Regions from separate parts of the Streptomyces sp. NPDC048171 genome, predicted to be linked through region 1. Evidence: riboswitches for the same ligand, from Rfam matches in the RefSeq annotation. Region 1 holds a riboswitch; the other holds the start of a gene.

Region 1 (9,459 bases):
CTTCACCTCGCTGCGGATCTCCGGGTCCATGTCCAGCGCGGCGATCACACGGCGTACCTCCGCCTCGTCCGCGCGGCCGCCCTCCGGCACCCGGGGCAGCTTCGCGCGCAGTTCCCGTTCGGGCAGCCGGGGCGGCTCGGGAGGCGGGCCGAAGACCAGGGGAAGGCTGTCCGGGCAGTCCACGTCACGGGGCTTCTCGCGCCACTCGGACCAGGGTGCCACGCGGACCGCGAAGCACCGCCGTACGGTGACCTCCTCGATGTCGAAGGTCGAGTTGAACGCCGTGCCGGACGTGCGGACGACCAGTTCGAGGCCGTCCCCGTCCTGGGACGAGGTGCCGTCGACCCGCATCACCTCCACCCCCTCCATACCGGCGGCCTCGCGCCCCGCCTCGTCGGCCGTGCGCGGACGCTGGCCGTAGAGCCGTTCGCCCACCGTCCTGGCCACCTCGCGGGCCTCGTCCGTCGCCCTCTCCTCGGAGGGCTCGGCCACCCCGCAGCCCGCGACGAGCAGCGCCAGGGGCGCGAGCAGCAGGAGCGGGCGCAGTGCGCGTCCGGCGCTCACACGCCCCGTCCCACGAGGGGCAGCGGCGTGAACTCGTGGCCCTCCCAGAGGCGTCGGGAGGTCTCCCCCGGGTAGGGCGCGACGACCGGCTCGGCGTCGAGGACCTGGACCAGGCGCCGCTCCGTGTCGTACGCAGGCCAGCCGGGGTCGCCGGTGCGGGCGAACGCCGTCCAGGAGGAGCGGAAACGGTCCGACAGGGCCAGCGCCTCCGGCGACGGTTCCGCGCCGTCGAAGAAGAGGATCCCCAGGTCGGCCCCGAAGGTGCCGAAGAGCAGCGGGACGTCCAGGGCGTGGCAGGCGCCGAGGGCGCCGTCGGCTGCCGGGGCGGGCCAGGTCAGCTCGTAGACGTGGGCGCGGCCCCCGCCCGCGAGATGCGCCTCGGCCAGGTGGAGGGAGGGCATGCCGAACAGCCAGTCCGTCTGGACGCGTTCGTAGAGGTCGTTCGCGGAGGCGTCGGGGAACGCCGCGCGGTAGGCCGCCTCGCCGCCCGGCGCGTACAGGCGCAGGGCGGCGCGCGCCCGTTCCTCGCCGATCATGCCGAGCTTGCCCGCCATCATGGAGAACAGGCGGTTCTCGTCGCGGTTGTGACCGACGATCAGGTCGACGTCGCGGGAGGCGCCGGAGGCCAGTGCCCGCCAGGGCATGACCGGCAGGACCTCCCCGTCGACGACCGGGGCGTACGGGGTGACGGTGGGCGCGGCCCGTCCCCAGCGGTCGACGCGGCCGGGCATCTTCGGGGCGAGGGCCTGACCGGCCTTGACGAGCTGCTCGGGAGGGACGGTGCCCAGGTCGGCGACGGTGGGCCGCAGACCGGCCTCGGCGCCGAGGGCGGCGCCGAGGTCCCGGGCGAGCTCCGGCGAGAAGAAGGTGCCCGTCACGCTCTGGGCGATGGCCCGCCCGAAGAGTCCGGCGGCGCTCGGCATGGCGAGCAGCGCGGCCACGGATCCGGCGCCCGCGGACTCCCCGAAGACGGTGACCCGGCCCGGATCGCCGCCGAACGCGGTGATGTTGTCCCGCACCCACTCCAGCGCGGCCACCTGGTCGAGCAGACCCCGGTTGGCGGGGGCGCCCTCGATGTGGGCGAAACCCTCCATGCCGAGGCGGTAGTTGAGGGTGACGACGACGAGGTCGCCGTCGGCGGCGATGCGGCGGGCGTCGTAGCCGGGGCTTCCGGAGTGGCCGAGTTTGTAGGCGCCGCCGTGGATCCAGACCATCACCGGGCGGCGGGCGGCCGGATCGGGCTCCGGCGTCCAGACGTTGACCGTCAGCCAGTCGTCGCCCTGGGGAAGCGAAGCGGCCGGGCTCGCGATGCCGAGTTCCTGCGGGGGCGGCGGGCCGAAGGCGTACGCGTCGCGTGTGCCGTCCCAGGGGCGGGCGGGGCGCGGGGCGGCGAACCGGCCCTCGCCCACCGGGGGTTCGGCGAAGGGGATGCCGCGGAAGACGGTCAGCCCGTCCTCCGCGCGCCCGCGCACCGCACCGGCGGTCGTGCGCACCACGGGTTCCGCTGACTCCACGGGTCCAGGGATCGTCATTCCACGGACCCTACGCCGTGGTGCGCACCGCGGGCGGGGAGGGTCAGCTGAGGGTCTTCAGCGACGCCGCGTCGTAGGGGGCGAGGCTGTCGAAGCGTCCGGCGAGGACCTTCTCGGCCCACAGCGGGTCCTGGAGCAGCGCGCGGCCGACGGCGACGAGGTCGAACTCCTCGCGCTCCAGGCGGTCGAGGAGGTTGTCGAGGCTGCCGACGGGCGCGCCCTCGCCCAGGAACGCCTTGGTGAAGTCGCCGTCGAGGCCGACCGAGCCGACGGTGATGGTGGTCCTGCCGGTCAGCTTCTTGGTCCAGCCGGCGAGGTTGAGGTCGGAGCCGTCGAACTCGGGCAGCCAGTAGCGGCGGGTGGAGGCGTGGAAGGCGTCGACACCGGCCGAGGCGAGCGGGGCGAGGATCGCCTCCAGCTCCTCGGGGGTCTCGGCGAGGCGGGCGTCGTAGGCCTCCTGCTTCCACTGCGAGTAGCGGAAGATCACGGGGAACTCCGGCGAGACCTTCTCCCGCACGGCGGCCACGATCTCGGCGGCGAACTTCGTCCGGGCCACGGGGTCGCCGCCGTAGGCGTCGGTGCGGCGGTTGGTGCCGGACCACAGGAACTGGTCGACGAGGTAGCCGTGGGCGCCGTGGATCTCCACGCCGTCGAAGCCGATGCGCTCGGCGTCCGCGGCGGCCTGGGCGAAGGCGCCGATGACGTCGTCCAGGTCGCGCCGGGTCATGGCCGTGCCGGTGACCTCGTCCTCGCCGATGCGCAGCCCGGACGGGCCGACGGCGGGGGCGTCCGCGAAGGGCGGCTGGCCCGCCTTGCGCACCATGCCGATGTGCCACAGCTGGGGCATGATCGTGCCGCCCGCCGCGTGCACCGCCTCGGCGGCCTTCGCCCACCCGGCGAGCTGCTCCTCGCCGTGGAACCGCGGCACCCGGCTGCTCTGCCCGGCGGAGTCGTGGCCGACGTACGTCCCCTCGGTGACGATCAGGCCGACTCCGGCGGCGGCCCGGCGGGAGTAGTACGACACCACGTCCTCACCGGGGACACCGCCCGGGGAGAACATCCGGGTCATCGGCGCCATCGCGATGCGGTTCGGCACGGTGAGTCCGTTGATGGCGGCCGGGCGGGCGAGGAGCTGGGCGGCGCGGGAGGCGGCCTCGACGGGGGTGACGGTCACGTGGGGGCTCCTTGGCGGGGGGGGTACCGGGTGGTATGTGCGTGTGCATGGACACTCTCCCAACGTGAACCCCACATCCACCAGCCCTCATTCCGCCCACCGCATCCGCCGGGAGGTGATCCGGCCCACACCCCGGACAACGCCGAGGGCGGCACCCCCCGTTCGGGGAGTGCCGCCCTCGGTTCGTGCGGGACGCTCGATCAACCGGAACCGGTCGATCAGAAGTCCATGTCACCGCCCGGCATGCCGCCCGGAGCACCGGCCGCGGCGGCCTTCTCCGGCTTGTCGGCGATGACGGCCTCGGTGGTGAGGAACAGCGCGGCGATGGAGGCGGCGTTCTGCAGCGCGGAACGGGTCACCTTCGCCGGGTCGATGATGCCCTCGGCGATCATGTCGACGTACTCGCCGGAGGCGGCGTTCAGGCCGTGTCCGACCTGGAGGTTGCGCACCTTCTCGACGACGACGCCGCCCTCGAGACCACCGTTGACGGCGATCTGCTTCAGCGGGGCCTCCAGGGCGAGCTTCACGGCGTTGGCGCCGGTCGCCTCGTCACCCGTCAGCTCCAGCTTCTCGAAGACCTGGGAGGCCTGGAGCAGGGCCACGCCACCACCGGCGACGATGCCCTCCTCGACGGCCGCCTTCGCGTTGCGAACGGCGTCCTCGATGCGGTGCTTGCGCTCCTTGAGCTCGACCTCGGTGGCGGCACCGGCCTTGATGACGGCCACGCCGCCGGCCAGCTTCGCCAGGCGCTCCTGGAGCTTCTCGCGGTCGTAGTCCGAGTCGCTGTTCTCGATCTCGGCGCGGATCTGGTTGACGCGGCCGTTGACCTGGTCGGTCGAGCCGGCGCCGTCGACGATGGTGGTCTCGTCCTTGGTGATGACGACCTTGCGGGCGCGGCCCAGGAGGTCCAGGGACGCGTTCTCCAGCTTGAGGCCGACCTCCTCGGAGATGACCTCGCCGCCCGTGAGGATGGCGATGTCGCCGAGCATGGCCTTGCGGCGGTCGCCGAAGCCCGGGGCCTTGACGGCGACGGACTTGAAGGTGCCGCGGATCTTGTTGACCACCAGGGTCGACAGGGCCTCGCCCTCGACGTCCTCGGCGATGATCAGCAGCGGCTTGCCCGACTGCATGACCTTCTCCAGGAGCGGCAGCAGGTCCTTGACGTTGCCGATCTTGGAGTTGGCGATCAGGATGTACGGGTCGTCGAGCGACGCCTCCATACGCTCCATGTCGGTGGCGAAGTACGCCGAGATGTAGCCCTTGTCGAAGCGCATACCCTCGGTGAGCTCCAGCTCCAGACCGAAGGTCTGGGACTCCTCGACGGTGATGACGCCTTCCTTGCCGACCTTGTCCATGGCCTCGGCGATGAGCTCGCCGATCTGGGTGTCGGCGGCGGAGATGGAGGCCGTGGAGGCGATCTGCTCCTTGGTCTCGACGTCCTTCGCCTGCTCGAGCAGGGCGGCGGAGACGGCCTCGACGGCCTTCTCGATGCCGCGCTTCAGGGCCATCGGGTTGGCGCCGGCCGCGACGTTGCGCAGGCCTTCCTTGACCAGGGCCTGGGCGAGAACGGTCGCGGTGGTCGTACCGTCACCGGCGACGTCGTCCGTCTTCTTGGCGACTTCCTTGACCAGCTCGGCGCCGATCTTCTCGTACGGGTCCTCGAGCTCGATCTCCTTGGCGATGGAGACACCATCGTTGGTGATCGTGGGGGCGCCCCACTTCTTCTCGAGGACGACGTTGCGACCCTTGGGGCCGAGCGTCACCTTGACGGCGTCCGCGAGCTGGTTCATGCCGCGCTCGAGGCCGCGCCGTGCCTCCTCGTCGAACGCGATGATCTTGGCCATGTGAAGTGGTCCCTCCAGGACTGGGGGTGATTCCTTCGGACCGCGCCCGCGCCCGCGACGGACGGCTCGCCTGCCTCGTGGTTCCTTCCCCACCCGGCCTGCGGGCCTCACCGACCCGGTCCTTCGTTGTCACTCTCACCTTCAGAGTGCTAACGCCAATGATTAGCACTCGACCCCATCGAGTGCAAGCGCCTCCGGGGGATCCGGCCGCCCTCTCCGCCACCCGCGAACACCGAGCGCGCCCGGGTCCCGGGCAGGCCGAAGGGCCCGCACCTCCGGGGAGGTGCGGGCCCTTCGGAGAAGAACCGTTTACTTGCGGTGGCCGAACGTCTCAGGCGCTGAGGCGAACCATGTCGGCCTGCGGGCCCTTCTGACCCTGCGAGATCTCGAACTCGACCCGCTGGCCTTCTTCGAGGGTGCGGTAGCCGTCCATCTGAATCGCGCTGTAGTGGACGAAAACATCCGCACCACCGTCGACCGCGATGAAGCCGTACCCCTTCTCCGCGTTGAACCACTTGACGGTGCCCTGAGCCATGCCTAACTCCCCTATTACTGGCCCTTGCACAGATCCGCACTTCGCGAACCCGGGTCAGACCTCGCCCCCCACGACTGGGGGCGTGCGCCGGAACGCGTCGACCGCGGCTGAATGTATCTGTCCAACTGCCGTCTGCAACAGGTCAATCGGACGAGAAATCTGGACGTACCCGGTCCGGAATATGACGAGCTTTCCCCTGAATGTGGGTCAAGTCGGGGCACACAAAAGTCACAAAAGCCGCGAAACACACCCACACTTTGGCTACTTCTTGTCGGGTGGGCGGCAGGAATTCAAGGTTCCCGATGTCTTGATCGGGAGCGCGTTCCCCAACTCTACCGCGCTCAATCCAATGGAATTGCCCCCTCCGCTTCTCTCACGGAGGGGGCAATTCGATGAACTCTGCGTCACCACGATTACCTGCGGTAACGAAAAGGCGGATCAGCCGCCGGCGACCGCCGGGATGATGGAGACGCCCGCGCCGTCCGGGGTGGCGGTCTCCAGGCCCTGCTCGAAGCGGACGTCGTCGTCGTTGACGTAGACGTTGACGAAGCGGCGCAGCTTGCCCTGGTCGTCCAGGACGCGGGCGGCGATGCCGGTGTGGTTCTTCTCCAGGTCGGAGATGACCTCGCCCAGGTTGGCCCCCTGGGCGTCGACCTCGGCCTTGCCGCCGGTGTAGGTGCGCAGGATGGTGGGGATGCGGACGGTGACGCTCACTTTGACCTCCGGTCGGGATGACTTACCCAGGGGCGCGGGGAACTGCGCGACCAGCCCCCACCGCGCCCGCAGACGACGTACAAGCTGTCTTACGCGAGCCCGGCCTCGCGGAACGAATCCAGGTTGGGACGAATGGTCGCGGTCAGCCCGGTGCCCGCAACCGCGTCCAACGTCTTCAGACCGTCGCCGGTATTGAGGACGACGGTGGTCAGAGAGGGGTCGAGGACCCCGCTCTCGACCAGCTTCTTCGTCACCCCCACCGTCACACCACCGGCGGTCTCCGCGAAGATGCCCTCGGTCCGGGCGAGCAGCTTGATCGCGTCCACGACCTGCTCGTCGGTGACGTCCTCCACCGCACCGCCCGTGCGGCGCGCGATGTCCAGGACGTAGGGGCCGTCGGCGGGGTTGCCGATGGCCAGCGACTTGGCGATGGTGTCCGGCTTCTGCGGGCGCACCACGTCGTGGCCGGCCTTGTACGCCGTGGAGACCGGCGAGCAGCCCTCGGCCTGGGCGCCGAAGATCTTGTACGGCTTGTCCTCGACCAGACCGAGCTTGATCAGCTCCTGGAGCCCCTTGTCGATCTTCGTGAGCTGGGAGCCGGAGGCGATCGGGACGACGATCTGGTCCGGCAGCCGCCAGCCGAGCTGCTCGCAGATCTCGTACGCGAGGGTCTTGGAGCCCTCGGCGTAGTACGGCCGCAGATTGACGTTGACGAAGCCCCAGCCCTCGCCGGCCGGGTCGCCGATCAGCTCGGAGCAGAAACGGTTCACGTCGTCGTAGTTGCCCTGGATGCCGACCAGCTCACCGCCGTAGACGGCGGCCATGACGACCTTGCCCTGCTCCAGGTCGTGCGGGATGAACACGCAGGAGCGGAAGCCGGCCCGGGCGGCGGCTGCGCCGACGGCGCCGGCCAGGTTGCCGGTGGAGGAGCAGGAGAGGGTGGTGAAGCCGAAGGCGCGGGCGGCCTCCAGGGCCTGGGCGACGACGCGGTCCTTGAAGGAGTGCGTCGGGTTGCCGGAGTCGTCCTTGACGTAGAGACCGCCGGTGACGCCCAGCTCGCGGGCCAGGTTGTCGGCCTTGACCAGCTTGGTCCAGCCCGGGTTGATGTTCGGCTTGTCGGCCACGTCGGCGGGGACGGGCAGCAGGGGGGCGTAGCGCCAGATGTTCGCGGGGCCCGCTTCGATCCGCTTGCGCAGCTCCTCGGTGTCGTAGGCCGAGAAGTCGTAGGCGATCTCCAGCGGGCCGAAACACTCCTGGCAGGCGAAGAGCGGGCCGAGGGGGACGCGGTGGCCGCACTCGCGGCAGCTCAGCGCGGCGGCGGGGCCGAGGTCGACGGTGCCGTCGGTGGAGTTCGTGGGGGTTTCGGCAGTCTGCACAGCCATGGAGGCGAGGCCCTTTCTCCTCATCTTTCTCACGACGCATCTCGCCGTGAGACGGATTTGGCACCTTCCCTAGTCGGGAGCCTCGCCACGTCTGTGTGACAAGAACCGACTGGAGGGTTGCCGGGGCTTCATCGGGCCGTTTCCCTCTGCCCCTCTGGATGAGCGGTATGAAGTTGTTGTCCTTCGCGGTACGCGCGGTGACCCCGGCATGCGGTGGTCCTGCGCGTTGTTCAAGACTGTAACCGAAGGCCAGGACGGTTGAGATAGTCGTCCGTACCGCGAGATGGATCACAACGGATCACGAAGGAGCCCTGGGACCGTGCTGGAAGAAGTCGAGCGCTGGCTGAGCGCGCGTTCCTGGTCCGCCGGGGACCGGCCGATCCGGCAGCTGCTGGCCGCCAAACAGGCCACCGGGCAGACGGTCAGCGTGGTGCTCCCGGCCCTCGACGAGGAGGCGACGGTCGGCGAGATCGTCACGGTGATCCGCCGCGAGCTGATGGACCGGGCTCCGCTCGTCGACGAGATCGTGGTCGTGGACTCCGGGTCGAGCGACCGTACGTCGGCGGTGGCCGCGGCGGCGGGCGCGCGCGTCGTGCACCGCGACGCGATCCTGCCGCGGGTCCCGGCGGTGCCGGGCAAGGGCGAGGTGCTGTGGCGTTCGCTGCTGGTCACCGGCGGCGACATCGTCTGCTTCGTCGACGCCGACCTGCGCGAGTTCTCCGCCGACTTCGTCTCCGGGATCGTCGGGCCGCTGCTCACGGAACCGGACGTGCAGCTCGTCAAGGCGATGTACGACCGTCCCCTCGGCACCACTCCCGGTCAGGGCGGCCGGGTCACCGAGCTGGTGGCCCGCCCGCTTCTCAACCTGCACTGGCCGCTGCTGGCCGGCTTCGTGCAGCCGCTCGGCGGCGAGTACGCGGCCCGCCGCTCCCTGCTGGAACGGCTCCCCTTCCCCGTCGGCTACGGCGTCGAGCTGGGCATGCTGGTGGACGCCCTGCACCTGGTCGGCCTGGACGCCCTCGCCCAGGTCGACGTCGGCGTCCGGCGCCACCACCACCAGGACGGCCAGGCCCTGGGCCGCATGTCCGCCGCGATCTACCGCACCGCCCAGCTCCGCCTGGCCCGCGGCCACCTGGTCCGCCCGACGCTCACCCAGTTCGAACGCGGCCCCTCGGGCTTCGAGCCCCGCACCCACGCCGTGGACACGGAGGAACGGCCGCCGATGAGGGAGATCGCGGAGTACGCGGAGCGGCGGGTGGCGTGATCGGCACCGCTGTGGTGTGCGACCACGTTTGAGCATTTCGGGGCCGGGCTAGGTTGAGGCGTATGGCTTCAAGCTTCGGTGCTGCTCAGGTGCTGGTCGCCTCCAATCGGGGGCCGGTCTCGTACGAGGTGCGTGAGGACGGGTCGCTGCACGCGAAACGCGGGGGCGGCGGCCTGGTCTCCGGGCTGTCGTCGATCGGCCCGGACGCGGGGGCGCTGTGGGTGTGCTCGGCGCTCGGCGACGGCGACCGCGAGGCGGTGCGGCGCGGGGTCGGCGAGGACGGCGTGCGGATGCTGGACGTGCCGGCGGACGTGCACGCGGACGCGTACAACGGGATCGCCAACTCGGTGCTGTGGTTCGTGCACCACATGCTCTACCAGACGCCCGTGGAGCCGGTCTTCGACGCGGAGTTCCGGCGGCAGTGGGCCTCCTACGAGGCGTACAACCGGG
Region 2 (9,459 bases), on a different contig from region 1:
GTGCGCGCCACGGCCGCGCAGCTCACCGAGCAGGACCTGACCCGGCGCATCCCGGTGCACGGCCACGACGACGTCGCCGCCCTGGCCGAGACCTTCAACGCCATGCTGGACCGGCTGGAGCGCGCCTTCGCCACCCAGCGCCGGTTCGTCGACGACGCCGGCCACGAACTGCGCACCCCCATCACCATCGTGCGCGGTCACCTGGAGCTGATGGGCGACGAGCCCGCTGAGCGCGAGGAGACCGTCCGGCTCGTCACCGACGAACTGGACCGGATGAGCCGCATCGTCGAGGACCTGCTGCTGCTCGCCAAGGCCGAACGCCCCGACTTCGTCACCCCCGAACCGGTGCAGCTGGCCGAACTCACCGCCGACGTCTACGTCAAGGCCCGCACCCTCGGGGACCGGGACTGGGTACTGGCGGAGGTCGCCGACCGGGAGGCACGGCTCGACCCGCAGCGGGTCACGCAGGCCATGGTGCAGCTCGCGCAGAACGCGGTGCAGCACACCACCACCGGCCAGACCATCCGCATCGGCTCCCGCACCGACGGCGCCCGCGTCGAGCTGTACGTCGCCGACTCCGGCCCCGGTGTCCAGGCGCAGGACGCCGAGGTGATCTTCGAACGGTTCCGGCGCGGCACGGCCCGGCGCGGGGTGCGCGGCACGGGCGCCGGGCTCGGCCTGTCGATCGTCCGCGCGATCGCCGAGGGCCACGGCGGCCGGGTCGGCCTGCGCGCCACCGAGGGCGGCGGCGCCACCTTCGTACTGACACTGGACTGACTCCGGAAGAGGCACGCCCATGAACCGCATCCTCATCGTCGAGGACGAGGAGCGCATCGCCTCCTTCGTCGAGAAGGGCCTGCGCGCCAACGGCTTCACCACCGCCGCCGTCGGCGACGGCGAGACCGCCTACGAGTACGCCCTCACCGGCGGCTTCGACCTGGTCGTACTGGACATCGGGCTGCCCGGCCGGGACGGCTTCACCGTCCTGCGCGAGCTGCGCGAGGCCCGGGTGACGACCCCGGTGATCGTGCTGACCGCCCGGGACTCGGTCCGGGACACGGTGGCCGGCCTGGAGGGCGGCGCCGACGACTGGATGACCAAACCCTTCCGCTTCGAGGAACTGCTCGCCCGGGTGCGGCTGCGGCTGCGTACGGCGGCCCGCGCACCGGAGGTGACGGTGCTGAAGTCGGGGGCGCTCAGCCTCGACCTGCGCACCCGCCGGGCCCGCTCCCAGGGGCGTACGGTCGACCTGACGGCCCGTGAGTTCGTGCTCCTGGAACTGTTCCTGCGCCATCCGGGGCAGGTACTCTCCCGCGAGCAGATCCTGTCGCACGTGTGGGGCTACGACTTCGACCCGGGCTCCAACATCGTGGACGTCTACGTGCGGGCGCTGCGCAAGAAGCTCGGGGCGCAGCAGGTGGAGACCGTGCGCGGGATGGGGTACCGGCTGCCGGCCTGGTGAAGTTTCCTTCATGTGACGCTCATCGACGGCTCACCGCACCCGTGAACCCTCGATGACGTGACGTTGAACCTCCGCCTCGCGGCGGCCCTGTGCGTGGCGCTGTCCCTGTGCGCGCTGCTGGCGGTCCCCGCCAACTTCCCCGCCCTGGGCGGCGACGCGCGGCTCACCCTGGCCGTGTTCGCGCTGGCGACCTGTGCCTGGATCGGCACGCCGATCGACGACACGTACATCGCGCTGGGCGCGGGGCTCGCGCTGACCGCGACCGGAGTGATCAGCAGCGACACCCTCTTCGGCACCCTCGGGGACGCCACGGTGTGGCTGCTGATCTGCGCCTTCGTGCTGGCGGCCGCGGTCGCGCGGACCGGGCTCGCCGGTCGGGCGGCGGCGTTCCTGGTCGGTGGGGCGCGCACCGTACGGCAGTTGACGCACCTGACGACGGCCGCGCTGGTCGTGACCGCGTTCGCGGTGCCGGCCACGTCGGGCCGGGCGGCGCTCGCGCTGCCGGTGTTCCTGGCGCTCGCCAAGGCCCTCGCGGACCGGAAGCGGCTGGTGGTGATGCTGGCGCTGCTGTTCCCGACGGTGATCCTGCTGTCGGCGGTCGCCACCCTGATCGGCGCGGGAGCGCACCTGATCACCGTGTCGGTGCTGTGGGAGGCGACCGGTGACCGGATCGGGTTCACGCAGTGGCTGCTGCTGGGGCTGCCGCTGGCGGTGGCGTCCTCCCATCTGGCCGCCGAGACCGTGCTGCTGACCACCACGCGCCGCGCCGACCGCGCGGGCCCGGTCCACATCACCGCCGAGGAGATACAGCGGCACAGCGAGAGCCCGGTCACCGGCCCCTGGACGCAGGCGGAGAAGCGCTGCGCCCTGCTGCTGGCGACGGTGGTGGCGCTGTGGTGCAGCGAGCCCCTGCACCACGTGTCGCCCGCCGTGGTGGCGCTGATCGGGGCGGTCGTCGCCTCCTCCCCCGCGCTGGGCACCGTACGGCTCAAGGACGCGCTGAAGACGGTGCCCTGGTCGCTGCTGCTGTTCATGGCGGCGACCATGGCGATGGGCGTGGCGCTGGCGGACTCCGGGGCGGCGAAGTGGCTGGTGTCGGGGCTGCCCGCCCACGTGGCGCCGGCCGTCTTCCTCGGGGTCGTGGTCGCGGTGAGCACGGCGGCCCACCTGGTCCTCCAGTCCCGCTCGGCGCGCTCGTCCGTGCTGGTCCCGCTGGTGATCGCCGCGGCCGTCGGCGCGGGGGTCAACCCGGTCGCGGCGGCGCTCGCGTCGACCGCCGCGGCCGGCTTCTGCCACACGCTGCCGGCCTCCGCCAAGCCGGTCACGCTCTTCTCCGACCTCCCCGGCACCCCCACCTACACCCCGCGCGACCTGTTGCGGCTGTCCGCCGTCCTGGCCCCGCTGACCGCCCTGCTCGTGCTGTTCTTCGCCGCCGCCGTCTGGCCGCTGCTCGGCGTGCCCGTCACCCGATGAAGGAGTCCGCCATGTCCGCCACGTTCGCCATGTCCTCAGCGCCCTCACCCCCCTCCCTGCTGGGCCGCGTCGTCGTCGCCCCCAGCGGCTTCAAGGAGTCCCTGTCCGCGCAGGCCGCCGCCGACGCCATCGCGGCCGGTGTCCGCCGGGTGCTGCCGGCCGCCGAGATCGACCGGATCCCGCTGGTCGACGGCGGTGAGGGCACGGCCGTGGCGCTGGCCGCCGCGACTGGCGGGCGGCTGGTCGCGCTGGCCGCCACCGGACCGGTCGGCGAGCCCGTCGGCACCCACTTCGCGCTGCTCGGCGGCCGGGACACGGCGGTGGTGGAGATGGCCGCGGTCGCGGGTCTGTCCCTCGTCCCCCGAGCCCTGCGCGACCCCGGCGCGACGACCACGTACGGCGTCGGCGAGCTGATCGGTGCCGCGCTCGACACCGGGGTGCGGCGGATCCTGGTCGGCTGCGGCGACTCCGGTACGTCGGACGGGGGCGCGGGGGCGCTCCAGGCGCTCGGGGCGCGGCTGCTGGACGCGGACGGCTTCGAACTGCCGCCCGGCGGACGCGAGCTGGTCCGCCTGGCCCGCGTCGATCCGTCCGGCCTGGACCCGCGGCTGAGGGACACCGAGCTGCTCGTCGCCTGCAACCCCTACAACGTGCTGTGCGGCGAGCGGGGCGTGGCCCGGGTGTTCGGCCCGCAGAAGGGGGCGACGCCCGCGCAGGTGGAGCAGTTGTCGGCCGGTCTGGAGAACTGGGCGCGCGTCCTCACCCGCGACCTCGGGGTCATCGGCACGGACCTGCGGGACGGCCCCGGCACCGGTGCCTCCGGCGGGCTCGGCGCCGGGCTGGCCGCGGTCGGCGCCCGGCTGCTGCCCCGCTTCGACGTGCTGCTCGACCACCTCGACCTGGACGCCCGCCTCGCCCGTGCCGACCTGGTGCTCACCGCCGAGGGCGCCCTGGACCACCAGACGCCGCGCGGCAAGGTCCCGGCGGAGGTGGCCCGGCGCGCCAAGCTCTACGGCCGGCCCGTCCTCGCCCTGGCCGGCACGCTCGGCGAGGGCGCGCACGAGGTGCCGGGGGTGGACGCCTGCCACGGCATCATGCCGGCGCCGATGGCCCTGGCGGACGCGCTGCTGCGGGCCGCGGAGCTGCTGACGGACGCCACGGAGCGGGCGTTGCGGATGGTTCTCCTGGGGTCGCGGCTGCCGGGCCGGACGGCTCAGGCGGCGGAGCTGCCCAGGGCGGCGGAGGTGTCCGGCACGCAGCGGCCGTCCTCGGTGCGGTAGCTCCACCGGGCGCCCTCGCTGACCAGCTCCCCGACGGCGTGCACGAACCGCTCGACGTGCTCGTCCGGGGTGCCCGCGCCGAAGCTCACGCGGATGGCGTTGAGGGACTTCTCCCCCGGCGCCGCCTCCGGGGCGCCGCACTCGCCCTGCGCCCCGGGCTCGCCGCCGAGCAGGGTGCGCACCAGCGGGTGGGCGCAGAACAGGCCGTCGCGCACCCCGATGCCGTACTCGGCGGAGAGCGCGGCGGCGAAGTGGGAGCTGTTCCAGCCGTCGACGACGAAGGAGAGCACGCCCACGCGGGGCGCGTCGTCACCGAAGAGGGAGAGAATCCGTACCTCGGGCACCTCGGCGAGGCCCTCCCGCACCTTGGCGATCAGGTACTCCTCGCGGGCGACCAGCGAGTCGAACCCGGCCTCGGTGAGCGCCTTGCAGGCGGAGGCGATCGAGTAGGCGCCGATGACGTTGGGCGACCCGGCCTCGTGCCGGGCGGCGCTCTCGTGCCAGCGCACGTCCACACCGCCGTCGGCGCGCCGGGTGACGCTGCGGCTGGCACCGCCGCCGGCGAGGTACGGCTCGGCCTCGCGCAGCCAGTCGGCGCGGCCGGCCAGCACGCCGGAGCCGAACGGGGCGTACAGCTTGTGCCCGGAGAAGGCGACCCAGTCGACGTCGAGGTCGCGCACGCTCACCGGGTGGTGCGGGGCGAGCTGGGCGGCGTCCAGCACGATCCGGGCGCCGTGCGCGTGCGCGGCGGCGGCCAGTTCGCGCACCGGCCACAGCTCGCCGGTGACGTTGGAGGCTCCGGTGACGCAGACCAGGGCGGGCCCGTACGGCTCGCGGGCGGCGAGGGCACGCTCCAGGGTCTCGACGGCCTCGGTGTGGGTGCGGGGGGCGTCGAGGTAGGTCACGTCCGCGTCGCGCCAGGGCAGCAGCGAGGCGTGGTGCTCGGTCTCGAAGACGAAGACCCGGCAGCCGGCGGGCAGCGCGCCGGCGAGCAGGTTGAGGGAGTCGGTGGTGGACCGGGTGAACACGACCTGGTCGTCCTCGCGGCAGCCGAGGAACTCGGCGACGGTGTCGCGGGCGTTCTCGAACAGGTCGGTCGACAGCTGCGACAGGTACCCGGCCCCGCGGTGCACGCTGCCGTAGTACGGGGCGTAGGCCGCCACGTCGTCCCAGACCCGCTGGAGCGCGGGGGCGCTGGCGGCGTAGTCGAGCGCGGCGTAGGTGACCTCGCCGCCGGTGACGAGCGGGACGGTGACGTCGCGGCCCAGAACGGGCAGCGGGGTGGCGACAGCGGTGGGTACGGACATGGCGGACTCCCGTGAGGACCAGCGCGGAGCAGGGCGCTGTGAAAGAGAAGAAGAAGGTGTGCGGAGGCGGGGCTCTGCGGCCCTATCGCATTCGCTGGTTCACGGGAGACTCCCTCGGACGACCCAGGACCCCTGGTTCCGCGAGGGGTCCGCGCTTGCCGTGAACCTTGCTGTCCACGACCTGGTCTTCACCCGGGGCACCCCGCCACGGACGGAGGGTTGCCGGACAGTCGGCCGGGGCCTCATGACTGTCACTCATGACCTGTCGAAAAACCTATGGGAACTGATCGGCGTCCCGCAACCCGAGTCCGGATCGCGGGACGCACGTCACACGGTGGGGCCTACGCGTTGCTGCAAGCCACCCAGCGGTCCAGGGCGCGCTTGGCGGCGCCCGAGTCGATCGCCTCGGCCGCCCGGTCCATGCCGCCCCGGATGCGCTCCGCCAGCGGGCCCTCGCCGCCCTCCAGGGCGACCAGGGCGGCCGCCGAGTTCAGCAGCACGGCGTCCCGCACGGGACCCGTCTCGCCGTTCAGCAGGCGCCGGGCGACGTCGGCGTTGTAGGAGGCGTCGGCGCCGCGCAGGGCTTCCACCGGTACCAGGTCGAGACCGACGTCCCGCGGGTCGAAGGTCTCCTCGGTCACCCGGCCGTCGCGCACCACCCAGACCCGGGAGGTGGCCGTCGTCGTCAGCTCGTCGAGGCCGTCGTCGCCCCGGAAGACCAGGGACGAGTGGCCGCGCTCGGCGAAGACACCGGCGATGATCGGGGCCATCCGGGCGTGGGCGACGCCGATCGCCTGGGCCTTGACCTTCGCCGGGTTGGTCAGCGGGCCGAGGAAGTTGAACACCGTGCGGATGCCGAGCTGACCGCGCGCCGAGGCCACGTGGCGCAGTGCCGGGTGGAACTTCACGGCGAAGCAGAAGGTGATGCCGGCCTCGTCGGCGACCTCGGCTACCCGCTGCGGCGTCAGCTCCAGATTGACGCCGAGCTTCTCCAGGACGTCGGAGGCCCCCGACGCGGAGGAGGCCGCCCGGTTGCCGTGCTTGACGACCTTCGCGCCGGTGCCGGCCACGACGATCGCCGACATGGTGGAGATGTTGACCGTCTTGGCGCCGTCGCCCCCGGTCCCGACGATGTCGACGGTGTCGCCCGGCACCTCGATGACGTTGGCGTGCGCGTACATGGTGCGGACCAGACCGGAGATCTCCTCGACGGTCTCGCCCTTGAACCTCAGGCCCACCGCGAGGCCGGCGATCTGCGCGTCGGTCGCCTCCCCGCGCATGATCACGTCCAGTGCCCAGGCGGTGTCGTCCTGGGAGAGGTCGTGGCCGTCCAGCAGCCGGTTCAGCAGGGCGGGCCAGGAGCGGCCGCCCGCGGTGTCGCCTCCAGCGGGGGTCACAGCGCTCATGGCCGCTCCTGATGGTCGTGAGTAGTGGAGAAGAGGTGTGGTCCCACCCTATCCAGCCCCGGGCACGGCGAAGGGCCCCGTCCGCGGAACGGACGGGGCCCTTCGACCGTGGTGTGGCGACGCAGGAGGGTCAGTGGTGGCCGTGGCCGCTCGTGATCTCCTTGTACTCCTCGACGGTCGGCTTCGGAATCTGCGACTCCTCGCCGTAGTACGACTCGCTCAGCTTGGCGCGGAGCTTCTCGCCGCGCGACACCTTGCGCTCGACGCCGTTCTCGTCGACCGTCGGGCCGATCTCGGCCGGCTTGTACTGGTCGTGCGCGGTGAGGGTGTGCAGCTGCTCCTGGCTGAGCGGCTCGTGCACCTCGATGAACTCACCGTGCGGCAGGCGCTTGATGATGCCCGACTCGCGGCCGTGCAGCACCTTCTCCTTGTCCCGGCGCTGGAGGCCGAGGCAGATCCGCTTGGTGGCGATGAACGCGAGGACCGGTCCGACGAAGAACGCGATGCGGACGAACCAGGTGATCGCGTTGATCGACAGGTGGAAGTGGGTGGCCCACAGGTCGTTGCCGCCACCGATCAGCAGCACGAAGTACACGGTCATCCAGGCGACGCCGAAGGCGGTGCGCGTCGGGGCGTTGCGCGGGCGGTCCAGGATGTGGTGCTCGCGCTTGTCCCCGGTGACCCAGGACTCGATGAACGGGTAGACCGCGATCGCGACCAGCACCAGCGGGAAGATCAGCAGCGGGATGAACACACCCAGCGCGAGGGTGTGACCCCAGAAGTTGATCTCCCAGCCCGGCATCACGCGGATCAGGCCCTCGGAGAAGCCCATGTACCAGTCGGGCTGTGCGCCGGTGGAGACCTGGTCCGGCCGGTAGGGGCCGATGGCCCAGATCGGGTTGATCGTGGCGATGGCCGAGACGGCGGCGATCACACCGAAGACCAGGAAGAAGAAGCCTCCGGCCTTCGCCATGTACACCGGCAGCAGCGGCATGCCGACGACGTTCTTGTTGGTCTTGCCGGGACCCGCGAACTGCGTGTGCTTGTGGTAGAAGACCAGGATCAGGTGGCCGACCACCAGGCCGAGCATGATGCCCGGCAGCAGCAGGATGTGGATCGAGTAGAACCGGGCCACGAAGTCGTGTCCGGGGAACTCCCCGCCGAACAGGAAGAACGAGATGTACGTGCCGACGATCGGCACGGACAGGATCGCGCCCTCCATGAAGCGGATACCGGTGCCGGAGAGCAGGTCGTCCGGGAGCGAGTAACCGGTGAAGCCGGTGAACATGCCGAGGACGAGCAGCAGGAAGCCGAACAGCCAGTTGATCTCACGCGGCTTGCGGAACGCGCCGGTGAAGAAGACGCGCATCATGTGCACGAACATGCCTGCCAGGAAGATCAGCGCCGCCCAGTGGTGGATCTGCCGGATGAGCAGACCGCCGCGGACGTCGAAGCTGATGTCCAGCGTGGAGGCGTACGCCTCACTCATCAGCTGGCCCTGGAGGGGCACGTACGAGCCGTGGTACGTGACCTCGTTCATCGACGGGTGGAAGAACAGCGTCAGGTACACACCCGTGAGGATGATGATGATGAAGCTGTAGAGGCAGATCTCACCCAGCATGAACGACCAGTGGTCGGGGAAGATCTTGCGCATGTTGGCCTTGGCCAGGGAGTAGATCCCCAGCCGGCCGTCGGCCCAGTCGGCGACGCGCTCGCCGGCCGGTGCCTTCCCGCGAGAGCGCGGGGCTTCGTTGGGTGTAGTACTCATCCGCGCTCCCAGAAGGAAGGACCGACGGGCTCGTCGAAGTCGCCGAGCGCTTCGAGGTACCCCTCGTCGTTCACGCCGATGCGCAGCTGCGGCAGGGCGTGACCCGCGGGACCGAAGATCACCCGGGCACCGTCGGCAAGGTCGAAGGTGGACTGGTGGCAGGGGCAGAGCGCGTGGTGCGTCTGCTGCTCGTACAGGGAGATCGGGCAACCGACGTGGGTGCAGATCTTCGAGTACGCCACGATGCCCTCGTGCGACCACTCGAGCTCGCGCTTGTCCTTGATGGCGTCCGGCTCCAGCCGGATGATCATCAGGGCCGCCTTGGCGATCTCGTTCATGAACCCCTCGTCGTGCTCCTCCAGGCCCTCGGGCTTGGCGAAGGTGAGGGAGCCCACCGCGACGTCGGCGGGACGCAGCGGCTCGTTGGTGTTCATGTTGACGAGCAGCTTGCCCTTGGACCACATGGTGTGGCGGAGGCTGGTGCCGGGCAGCGGGCCGAGGTCGCGCAGCAGGACGACGCCGGAGAGCGGCACCAGGGTGAGCGCGCCCAGCATCGTGTTGCGGATCAGCTTGCGGCGCCCGATCACGGACTCCTTGGCGCCCTGCTTGAAGTCCGCGTGGACCTTGGCACGGGTCTCGGTGTCGGCCTCGATCGCGTGCCGCTCGTCGGCGACCTCCTCGTCGGACATCAGGGTGCGGGCCCAGTGGACCGCGCCCGCGCCGATCGCGAACAGCGCGACGCCGAGCGTCATGCCGAGCGCGA

Evidence for each region. A riboswitch is a leader RNA that binds a small molecule or an ion and turns the genes downstream of it on or off. The one in region 1 is predicted to bind S-adenosylmethionine.
Region 2: it holds a riboswitch for S-adenosylmethionine, as region 1 does, so the genes downstream of both, ACGF3J_RS27095 (aminotransferase class V-fold PLP-dependent enzyme) here and thrC (threonine synthase) in region 1, are expected to answer to the same signal.

The regions. Positions count from the first base shown of each region.
Region 1 is NZ_JBIDAU010000004.1:156,110-165,568, reverse strand. Features, by position in the region: gene ACGF3J_RS12535 (translation initiation factor IF-2) at 1-564, opposite strand, end outside; gene ACGF3J_RS12530 (carboxylesterase/lipase family protein) at 561-2,096, opposite strand; gene ACGF3J_RS12525 (NADH:flavin oxidoreductase) at 2,140-3,270, opposite strand; gene groL (chaperonin GroEL) at 3,489-5,114, opposite strand; gene ACGF3J_RS12515 (cold-shock protein) at 5,446-5,649, opposite strand; gene ACGF3J_RS12510 (MoaD/ThiS family protein) at 6,088-6,363, opposite strand; gene thrC (threonine synthase) at 6,453-7,745, opposite strand; SAM riboswitch class I at 7,763-7,910, opposite strand; gene ACGF3J_RS12500 (glucosyl-3-phosphoglycerate synthase) at 8,065-9,009, shown strand; gene ACGF3J_RS12495 (trehalose-6-phosphate synthase) at 9,072-9,459, shown strand, end outside.
Region 2 is NZ_JBIDAU010000010.1:5,154-14,612, reverse strand. Features, by position in the region: gene ACGF3J_RS27115 (ATP-binding protein) at 1-777, shown strand, start outside; gene ACGF3J_RS27110 (response regulator transcription factor) at 797-1,462, shown strand; gene ACGF3J_RS27105 (SLC13 family permease) at 1,520-2,935, shown strand; gene ACGF3J_RS27100 (glycerate kinase) at 2,947-4,215, shown strand; gene ACGF3J_RS27095 (aminotransferase class V-fold PLP-dependent enzyme) at 4,149-5,522, opposite strand; SAM riboswitch class IV at 5,669-5,785, opposite strand; gene trpD (anthranilate phosphoribosyltransferase) at 5,864-6,928, opposite strand; gene ACGF3J_RS27085 (cytochrome bc complex cytochrome b subunit) at 7,059-8,696, opposite strand; gene ACGF3J_RS27080 (ubiquinol-cytochrome c reductase iron-sulfur subunit) at 8,693-9,459, opposite strand, start outside.